DNA from 2 places in the Streptomyces sp. NPDC091281 genome. Region 1 is predicted to be linked to the other one. Evidence: riboswitches for the same ligand, from Rfam matches in the RefSeq annotation. Region 1 holds a riboswitch; the other holds the start of a gene.
What was found. Region 1 has a riboswitch for ZMP and ZTP ahead of ACIQPQ_RS34960 (bifunctional 5,10-methylenetetrahydrofolate dehydrogenase/5,10-methenyltetrahydrofolate cyclohydrolase). Riboswitches for the same ligand answer to the same signal wherever they lie in the genome.
Positions count from the first base shown of each region.

Region 2: it holds a riboswitch for ZMP and ZTP, as region 1 does, so the genes downstream of both, ACIQPQ_RS05460 (glycine hydroxymethyltransferase) here and ACIQPQ_RS34960 (bifunctional 5,10-methylenetetrahydrofolate dehydrogenase/5,10-methenyltetrahydrofolate cyclohydrolase) in region 1, are expected to answer to the same signal.

Region 1 is NZ_JBIVUY010000018.1:22,599-27,593, reverse strand. It holds gene ACIQPQ_RS34970 (EthD domain-containing protein) at 1-137, opposite strand, end outside; gene ACIQPQ_RS34965 (antibiotic biosynthesis monooxygenase family protein) at 166-537, opposite strand; gene ACIQPQ_RS34960 (bifunctional 5,10-methylenetetrahydrofolate dehydrogenase/5,10-methenyltetrahydrofolate cyclohydrolase) at 1,017-1,874, opposite strand; ZMP/ZTP riboswitch at 1,897-1,979, opposite strand; gene ACIQPQ_RS34955 (nuclear transport factor 2 family protein) at 2,201-2,566, opposite strand; gene ACIQPQ_RS34950 (hypothetical protein) at 2,813-3,109, shown strand; gene ACIQPQ_RS34945 (ABC transporter ATP-binding protein) at 3,201-4,994, opposite strand.
Region 2 is NZ_JBIVUY010000002.1:213,245-218,239, forward strand. It holds gene ACIQPQ_RS05450 (hypothetical protein) at 67-1,449, shown strand; gene ACIQPQ_RS05455 (YfbM family protein) at 1,459-1,959, shown strand; ZMP/ZTP riboswitch at 2,122-2,211, shown strand; gene ACIQPQ_RS05460 (glycine hydroxymethyltransferase) at 2,257-3,732, shown strand; gene trpS (tryptophan--tRNA ligase) at 3,856-4,869, shown strand.

The DNA.
Region 1 (4,995 bases):
ATGGTGAAGCGCCGGAAGACGCCCTCGAAGGCGGGCGTCGCCATCACGAGCGCGCTGTGTCCGTCCGCGATGCGGTCCTGGCCGGTCCTGCGGTGCGAGACGCGCGAACTGCGCGTCACCAGAAGGTCCTTGAACATGGGTCTCCTCGGGAAGGCGGCGGTCCGGTCAGGCGACGCAGATTCCCGGCACGGCCACCGTCCGGGTCAGCACCGGATAGGACACGGACCCGTCCGGATACAGCGGCAGGGTCGCCTGGAAGGACGGGTGCAGGAACGCCTCGCGCAGCGCGTCGGCCGACTCCCAGACCGCCACGTTGACGAGCACGTGGCTCGTGCCGACGCCCTGGTGCAACTGGGCCGAGACGAAACCCGGACGGCCCTTCATGATCTCGGAGTCCCGCCGCCATGCCTCGACCACCGCCGGGATCTCCCCCGGCGGGGCGACGAAGGTGTTGACGAGCGTGACCGGGCCGTCACCGGTGAGCGCCAGCTGCTCCAGGAAGGGGGAGTCCGGCTGGATGTCCTTGAGGTCGATCATGGGATTCCTCGGGGGGAGGGAAGGGGCTGTCCGGTCCTCGCCGGGACCGCGCATGTCATTCATCATGATGATTACAGCGAGGTTGCACGCTGCTGAAGCAGCCAGTCAAGAGGCGTGCCATCAATGAATATGATGATTTGCCGACGACTGGCCGCCTCCGGGTGCCGACGGCTGTCCGCCTCCGTTTGCCGAGGGCTGTACGCCCCCGTGCTCCGCCCTGTGTCCCGAGAGGAGGGGGGTGTCGCGGGCTGGTCCCGCCGCCGTACGCCTCCGCCGCCGCCCCCTGGTCGGCACCGTCTCCGAGTCAGGCGGCACCGGCAGCAGGCGGCTGCTCCTCATAGACCCGCACGCCGGTGCCGCGCACTACGCCCTGGTCACCAACGGGGCGTCCGAACCAGCCGCTTCCCTTTCCCTGCCGGAGGCCGCCCGCGCCGAACTCGCGGCACGGGCGCCACCAGTACGTCCTGAACCGGCCGGGGTCAGACCCCCGTCGCCCCCGACTGCCGTACGGCCGCCTCCACGGTCTGCTCCAGGAGGGTCGCGATGGTCATCGGGCCCACCCCGCCCGGCACCGGCGTGATCAGTGAGGCCCGCTCGGCGGCCGAGTCGAAGTCCACATCCCCGACGTTGCCCGCGTTGTAGCCCGCGTCGACCACTACGGCTCCCGGCCGGACGTCCTGGCCCTTGATCAGTCGGGGGCGCCCGACGGCGGCGACCACGAGGTCCGCCTCCCCGACGACGTCCGCCAGGTCCTGGGTGCGCGAGTGGCAGTACGTCACCGTCGCGTCCCGTGCCAGCAGCAGCATCCCCACCGGCTTCCCCAGGATGGCGCTGCGCCCGACCACCACCGCCCGCTTCCCGGCCGGGTCGACGCCGTGCGCGTCGAGCAGCCGCAGGATGCCGCCGGGCGTGCACGACACGAAGCCCGGCAGGCCGAAACTCATGGCGGCGAACGAGGCGAACGTGACGCCGTCGACGTCCTTCTCGGGCGCGATCGCCTCGAACGCGGCCCGCTCGTCGATGTGTTCGCCCACCGGATGCTGGAGCAGGATGCCGTGCACGGCGGGATCGGCGGACAACTCCCGGATCGCGCGGACGAGTTCGGTGGTGGTCGTCGTGGCGGGCAGGGCCACCGACCGCGAGTCGATCCCCGCCGCCCGGCAGCGGTTGCGCTTCATCCGGACGTACGTCGCGGAGGCGGGGTCCTCACCCACCAGGACGGTCGCCAGACAGGGCGTGACGCCGGTCCGGGCGGTGAGGGCGGCCGCGCGGGCGGCGGTCTGCTCGGTGCTGCGGCGGGCGAGGGCGGTGCCGTCCATGAGCCGGGCCTGCGACATGATCCACTCCTGGGTGATCGCATACGGTCGCCCAGGCGCACGGCGGGAACGGTGCGGGCCGCTCCCCGGTGGTGCTCCACCTCAGCGCCAGTCACGGCCCGCAGCGAGCTTAGCGGGGCCGCCGGGCCGCTGTCAGTGGCGTCGGTCCCGTCGGGGCCGGGCCGCCCGGAGTGCCGCGCGGGCCAGCGCGGCCGGGACGGCGGTGCGCAGTCGGCGGTGCCCGCCCGCGGGCCGCGCGGTGTGCCGAGGGGCCCGTAGCGGCCCGCCCCGGATCGAGAAGCTCCAGCTCAGCCGGGAAGTGATCCGCACCCCGCCGGCCCGCGCGCCTACGCGTCCCACGCCTGGATCATCGTCTGCTCGACGATCTTGCCGTCCCGCAGCGAGACCATCGACTCCGACAGCACGCGCATCCCGTCCGCGTACCGGCAGGACTCGCTGAACGCGGCGCGGTCGCCCTCGACCACGCACTCCTCCAGGTGATGGGTCATGTCGCGGCTGTACACGTCGTCGAGCATCTCGGCGATACGGTCCCGGCCGCGGATCACGGTGGGGTGGCTCGGCGTGCGGTCGCGGTCCACGAGGTGGATCTCGGCGTCGTCGGCGTAGAGCGACAGCAGCCCCGCCGACGTGTCCGCCTCGATGCCCCTGCGCAGGGTGTCGGCGTCGAACGCGGAGCCTGGCACGGTGTCCATGGCGACCTCCTCGAAGGGCCCCGGACCGCCGGACACGGGCCGTCGGCCCCACCTCCGAGCGTCCTCCCCCGCGGGGGACGCGGCAAGCGCGGGGCCCGGCGGGCGACGGGGCGGGTGCGGGTCCCCGTGCCGCCCCGCGTCGCGCGGCTCCGCCCGACGCCGCGCCCCGGCGGGGCCGATCCGCCTCACGGGTGAGCCGCCCCGTCCGCCCGTGTCCGAACGGCCCCCCGGCGCGTTGGCCAGGTCATGATCTCCACTCGACGCATCGTCGCCGCCGCCGCTCTCGCCGTCGGGGTCACGGGCCTCGCGGCGCCGCTGGCGTCCGCCGCCGAAGCCCCGGACGCCGGCCGGCTGAACCCGATGACCACGCTGGACACGCTCACCGAGAGCCAGATCCCGGCCGAGCACCGCGACGAACTCCCCCCGCTCTCCGGCCAGCTCGGTGAGCTGAACAAGGTCGGTCAGCTCCGGCAGCTCAACGAGCTGCACCAGATCACCGACCTCGTCGCGCCCGTCACCGGCCTGCTCCCCGCGGTCGGCTGAACCGCGGACCCGCACCACGCGTGGGGGCCGCCGCCCGGACACCGGGCGGCGGCCCCCACCCGCGTTCCCGGCGCCCCCGGCGCTCCCGGTCTCAGGGCGCCGTCGCGAGGAACTGCGTCGCCGCCAGCTCCGCGTACAGCGGATCGCCCGCCACCAGCTCACGGTGGGTGCCCACCGCGCGGACCCGCCCCGCGTCCATGACGACGATCCGGTCCGCCGAAGTGACCGTCGACAGCCGGTGCGCCACCACCAGGACGGTCGTCGTCCGTGCCACCTCCGCCACCGTGTCCCGCAGCGCCGCCTCGTTCACCGCGTCGAGCTGCGAGGTCGCCTCGTCCAGGAGCAGCAGCCGGGGCCGCCGCAGCAGCGCGCGGGCGATGGCCACCCGCTGACGCTCCCCGCCGGACAGCTTGGTGCCGCGGTGGCCCACCAGCGTCTCCAGCCCCTGGGGCAGTCTGCCCACCAGACCGTCGAGGCGCGTCGTCTCCAGGACGTGCCGCACGGTCTCCTCGTCGGCGTCCGGACGGCCCAGCAGCAGGTTGTCGCGCAGGGTGCCGGAGAGGACCGGGGCGTCCTGCTCGACGTAGCCGATCGTGGCGCGCAGCCGGTCCAGCTCCCAGTCCGGTACCGGGAGCCCGTCGACCGAGACCGTCCCGGAGTCGGGCTCGTAGAACCGCTCCACCAGCGAGAACACCGTGGTCTTGCCCGCGCCGGACGGGCCGACGAACGCGGTCATGCCCCGCGGCGGCACCTCGAAGGTCACCCCGTGGTGCACGTACGGCAGATCGTCGGCGTACCGGAAGCGCACGTCGGTGAAGGACAGCGAGGCCGGGCCGTCCGGGGCGACCGGGTCCAGTTGCTCCACCGAGTCCACCGAGTCCACCGCGTCCGCTGCGGCCTTCTGCGCCGGTACGGGGTCGGCACCGACCGGGGTGCCGGTGCCGGTGGGGGGCGGTTCGGCGGGCAGCAGCAGCGTCTCCTGGATGCGGCTGAGGGCCGCCGCGCCCGACTGGTACTGCACGACCGCGCCGACCACCTGCTGGATCGGCGACATCAGATAGAAGACGTACAGCAGGAACGCCACCAGCGTCGCCACACTGATCGCGCCCGTCGCGACCCGCGCCCCGCCCACCGCGAGCACGGTGATGAACGCGGACTGCATCGCCAGACCGGCCGTGTTGCCCGCCGCCGCCGACCACTTGGCGGCCCGCACGCTCTGCCGCCACGACTCCTCGGCCGCCGCGTGCAGCGCCCGCTCCTCCCGCTCCTCGGCGCCCGCCGCCTTCACCGTGCGCAGCGAGCCGAGCACCCGCTCCAGCGAGGCGCCCATCACCCCGACCGCGTCCTGCGCCTGCCTGCTCGCCCGGTTGATGCGCGGCACGATCACACCGAGCACGGTGCCCGCCACCACGATCACCGCCAGCGTCACCCCGAGCAGCACCGGATCGACCACGCCCATCAGCACGACCGTGGCCAGCAGGGTCAGCCCGCCGGTGCCGAACCCGACCAGCGAGTCGGTGGTGACCTCCCGCAGCAGCGTGGTGTCCGAGGTGACTCGCGCCATCAGGTCACCGGGCTCGCTGCGGTCCACCGCCGAGATCCGCAGCCGCAGCAGGTACGAGGAGAGCGCCCGCCGCGCCCCCAGCACCACCGACTCGGCGGTGCGCCGCAGCACGTACGAACCGAGCGCGCCCAGCGCCGCGTTGGCCAGCACCAGCACCGACAGCAGCAGCAACGCCCCCGTGATCGGCCGGTCGTCGGACAGGTCCTCGATCAGCCCCCGCGCCACCAGCGGCAGCAGCAGCCCGGTGGCCCCGGTGACCAGGGAGAGCAGCGCCCCCGCCAGCAGCGTCCAGCGGTGCGGTCGTACGTAGCCCAGCAGCATC
Region 2 (4,995 bases), on a different contig from region 1:
CGTAGGGCCAACGGCACAGTCCTGAACGCTTGTTCGGGCCCCTCCCGGCCGCCCACAATCTCCGTCATGACTCACTCGGGACCTGTGGACCAGGACGACATCATCCGGGCGCGGAACATCCTCCTCGCCTCCGGCCGCCGCACCCCGCGCGAAGAGGTCGACGCCTACCGCGTGCTCGCCCACGTCAGCCCGGCCTCCGCTCTGCCCCGCCTCGTCACCGCGTTGCAGCGCCTGAGCTACGACACCTCCGTCGGCCGCCACCGCCCGGACGCCCTCGCACTCTGCGAGGAGGCGCTGGCGGCGGCCCGCGCCATCGACCCGGCCGAACCCGCCCGCGAGGACCTCCTGTACGGGGCCCTCGACTCCTGCCAGGACAGGCTGTACGCGGCAGGCCGCCGCGCCGAGGGCCTCGCGCTGCGCGCCGAGATGCTCGCACTCGGCCGCGCACAGGCCGCCCGCACCGGCGACCCGGTGGTCCGGGGACTGGAGACCTGGTCCGCCGGTCTCTCCGAGGACGGCCGGTACGCCGAAGCCGCCGACGCCATGACCGAACTGATGGACGCCTTCCTGCCGGTGGCGACCGAGCCCGGGACACTCGCCTGGTCCCTCCTGCGGTGGATCGCCGCGCTCGACGACGCGGGCCGCACCGACGAGGCCCTCGCCGTCTTCGCCCGGCTCGTCGCCATGGAGGCCACCGAGTCCGCCGATGAGCGCGGCCCGCTCGCCTGCCACCTCTACGCGCTGACCGGGTACGCGCAACTCCTCGCCACCCACGGCCGACACGCACAGGCCGCCGCCGTACGGCAGGAGGCGCTCGCCGTGCTGACCGAGCTGGCCGCCACGGGCGAGCGCCGGTCCTGGAGCGGCTACCAGTCGACGTTCTGGGCCGTCCTGCTGCCCCGCTCCGGAGCGGTCGGAGAGCCGCCCACGGACGGCGGGCCGCTGCCGCCCTCGGGCACCACGCCCAGGGAGTGGTCCCCCGACGCCCGGCGACGCCACGGCGACAGTCTCGGCCCGCTCCGCGAAGCGGTCGACACCCTCGCGGCGCACGCCACCGAGACCGCCACGGAGACCGCCACCGATTCCTCCGAGGACGCCGTGACGCGCCGCCTCACCGAACTGATCCGTCTCCAGCGGCTCCTCACCGTCCGGTCCGCCGTCCACTGGGAGGACCACCACCACGTCCTCTTCCCCGACCGCGTCCGCCCCCTCTTCGACGACGGGGTGCGCCTGGGGCGCCGCCTCCTCCGCCACGATCCGGCGACCGGCGCCCCGGTCCTGGCCCAACTCCTCGTCGACCGGGCGACGTTCCGCACCGCCGCCGCGGAGTTCGGCCCCGCCCTGGCCGACTTCCGCGAGGCCCTCGACCACCTGGGGGAGGCGCCCGGCCCCGTGGAGCCCGGCCGACCCGCACCCGCCGTCGGGCCCGATGTCAGTGGGCCCGTCTAGTTTCGCCGCATGAGCATGTGGGGTGAGTATCTGCGCGTCACCGCCGCCGAGTTGGAGCAGGCGCTCCGTGATCCCGAGTGGGCGCTGGACTACGTCGAGACGGTGACGGACGCCGAGGAGGAGAGCGAGCCGGAGCCCGCCGTGGCGCGCCGGTACGGGACGTACAAGGCGTGGGACCTGCTCCGGTTCCTGCTGGCCCGCGCCGAGTTCCCGGTCAACGTCATCCACGGCGAGGAGCCGTTCGCCGAGGACGAGGACTGGGGGTACGGGCCGCCCGCGTATCTGCGCCCCGAGCGGGTCCGGACCGCCGCGAAGGCCCTGCGCGCCCTCGACTACACCCGCCTCACCGAGGGCGTCGACCCCGCCGAGCTGACCGCCGCCGAGGTCTACCCCCTCGACTGGGAGGAGCCGGGCGTCCTGGAGTGGGGGCGGCCCTGGTACGAGGGCCTCGTCGAGTACGTGACGGCCGCCGCCCGTGCCGACGACGCCCTCCTCGTCTGGACGGACTGAACCCACCGGGGGCGCGGGGGCCCGGACGCCCGCACCCCGTCGCCCACCCGCACCCCCGCCCCGCCCCTGCCCGCGCCCCCCACCCCCCTCACCACCCCCACACGCCCCGCCGCCACCAGACGGACACCCCCGTCACCACCCCCCGCCCGGCCGGTACTGTGGGCTCCGGGCCGTGACTGGCGCGCTGGGATGGGACCGACCATCGGGGAGCGGCCCGTGCAGCATCGAGTGCCGTGCGCCTGGGCCAGACCGAGACCGTGACCGCTTTCGCACGCCACGCCCCCCGGAGGCCACGCCATGACCGAGCAGTCCCCGAACACGTCCGCCCCGACCGCGGGGCTCTCCCGCGAGTCCGCCGCCTTCCGCGCCGCCCTCGACGTGGTCCGCGCCGTCGAGCCGCGCGTCGCCGACGCCATCGGGCAGGAGGTCGCCGACCAGCGCGAGATGCTCAAGCTGATCGCCTCCGAGAACTACGCCTCCCCGGCGACCCTCCTCGCGATGGGCAACTGGTTCAGCGACAAGTACGCCGAGGGCACGATCGGCCGCCGCTTCTACGCGGGCTGCCGCAACGTCGACACCGTGGAGTCCCTCGCCGCCGAGCACGCCCGCGAGCTGTTCGGCGCCCGCCACGCCTACGTCCAGCCGCACTCCGGCATCGACGCCAACCTCGTCGCCTTCTGGGCCGTCCTCGCCGACCGCGTCGAGGCGCCCTTCCTCGCGAAGACCGGCGTCCGCCAGATCAACGACCTCACCGACGCCGACTGGGCCGAGCTGCGCCAGGCCTTCGGCAACCAGCGCATGCTCGGCATGTCCCTGGACGCGGGCGGCCACCTCACGCACGGCTTCCGCCCCAACATCTCCGGCAAGATGTTCGACCAGCGCTCCTACGGCACCGACCCGGCCACCGGCCTCATCGACTACGACGCCCTGCGCGCCTCCGCCCGCGACTTCAAGCCGCTGATCATCGTCGCGGGCTACTCCGCCTACCCCCGCCTGGTGAACTTCCGCATCATGCGGGAGATCGCCGACGAGGTCGGCGCGACCCTCATGGTCGACATGGCGCACTTCGCGGGCCTCGTCGCGGGCAAGGTCCTCACCGGCGACTTCGACCCGGTCCCGCACGCGCAGATCGTCACCACCACCACCCACAAGTCGCTGCGCGGCCCGCGCGGCGGCATGGTCCTGTGCGACGACTCCCTCAAGGACCAGGTCGACCGCGGCTGCCCGATGGTCCTCGGCGGCCCCCTCCCGCACGTCATGGCCGCCAAGGCCGTCGCCCTCGCCGAGGCCCGGCAGCCCGCCTTCCAGGACTACGCCCAGCGCGTCGTCGACAACTCCCGCGCCCTCGCCGAGGGCCTCACCCGGCGTGGCGCCACCCTCGTCACCGGCGGCAGCGACAACCACCTCAACCTGATCGACGTCGCCACCTCCTACGGCCTCACCGGCCGCCAGGCCGAGGCCGCCCTGCTGGACTCCGGGATCGTCACCAACCGCAACGCCATCCCGGCCGACCCCAACGGCGCCTGGTACACCTCCGGCATCCGCGTCGGCACCCCCGCCCTCACCACCCGCGGCCTCGGCACCGCCGAGATGGACGAGGTCGCCGCCCTCATGGACCGCGTCCTCGCCACCACCGAGCCCGGCACCACCAAGTCCGGCGCCCCCTCCAAGGCCGCCCACGTCCTGGACGCCAAGATCGCCGACGAGATCTCCCGCCGCGCCACCGACCTCGTCGCCGGCTTCCCGCTCTACCCGGAGATCGACCTCGGCTGACCCGCCGCGCCCCGCCGTACGGTTCCCGCGCACCCCCGCGCGCGGGAACCGTACGAAAGGCCGCAGGACCTCCCGACCGCCCGCGCACCGGACCAGCCCCGCCACTCTGAGACAATGCTGTGCATGGCTTCTGACCGTCCCCGCGTGCTCTCCGGAATCCAGCCCACGGCAGGCTCGTTCCACCTCGGCAACTACCTCGGCGCCGTCCGCCAGTGGGTGGCCCTCCAGGAGTCCCACGACGCGTTCTACATGGTCGTCGACCTGCACGCGATCACGGTCCCGCAGGACCCCGCGCAGCTCACCGCGAACACCCGGCTGGCCGCCGCGCAGCTCCTCGCCGCGGGCCTCGACCCGGACCGCTGCACCCTGTTCGTGCAGAGCCACGTGCCCGAGCACGCGCAGCTCGCCTGGGTCATGAACTGCCTCACCGGCTTCGGCGAGGCCTCCCGCATGACCCAGTTCAAGGACAAGTCCGCCAAGCAGGGCGCCGACCGCGCCTCCGTCGGTCTCTTCACGTACCCGATCCTCCAGGTCGCGGACATCCTGCTCTACCAGGCCAACGAGGTGCCCGTCGGCGAGGACCAGCGCCAGCACATCGAGCTGACCCGCGACCTCGCGGAGCGCTTCAACGGCCGCTTCGGCGACACCTTCACCATCCCGAAGCCGTACATCCTGCGCGAGACCGCGAAGATCTACGACCTCCAGGACCCGACGATCAAGATGAGCAAGTCGGCGTCGACGCCGAAGGGCCTCATCAACCTGCTCGACGAGCCGAAGGCCACCGCGAAGAAGGTCCGCAGCGCCGTCACCGACACCGACACGGTGATCCGCTACGACGCCGAGCACAAGCCCGGCGTCAGCAACCTCCTCACCATCTACTCCACCCTCACCGGCGTGAGCGTCCCGGAGCTGGAGCAGCGGTACGAGGGCAAGCTCTACGGCGCCCTCAAGACCGACCTCGCGGACGTCGTCGTGGACTTCGTCACCCCGTTCCGCGACCGCACCCAGCAGTACCTGGACGACCCGGAGACCCTGGACTCGATCCTCGCCAAGGGCGCCGAGAAGGCCCGCGCCGTCGCCGCCGAGACCCTGTCCCAGGCGTACGCGCACGTGGGCTTCCTGCCCGCCAAACACTGACGGCGCACCCCCGCACACGCGCCCCGTCCCGCAGAGCGCTGCACATCACTTCCGCTGCGCCTGCCCGGATCGCGGCGGTGGCCGTACAGTCGATAGCCGTACGACTGAGTACGAACCCGGCATCAC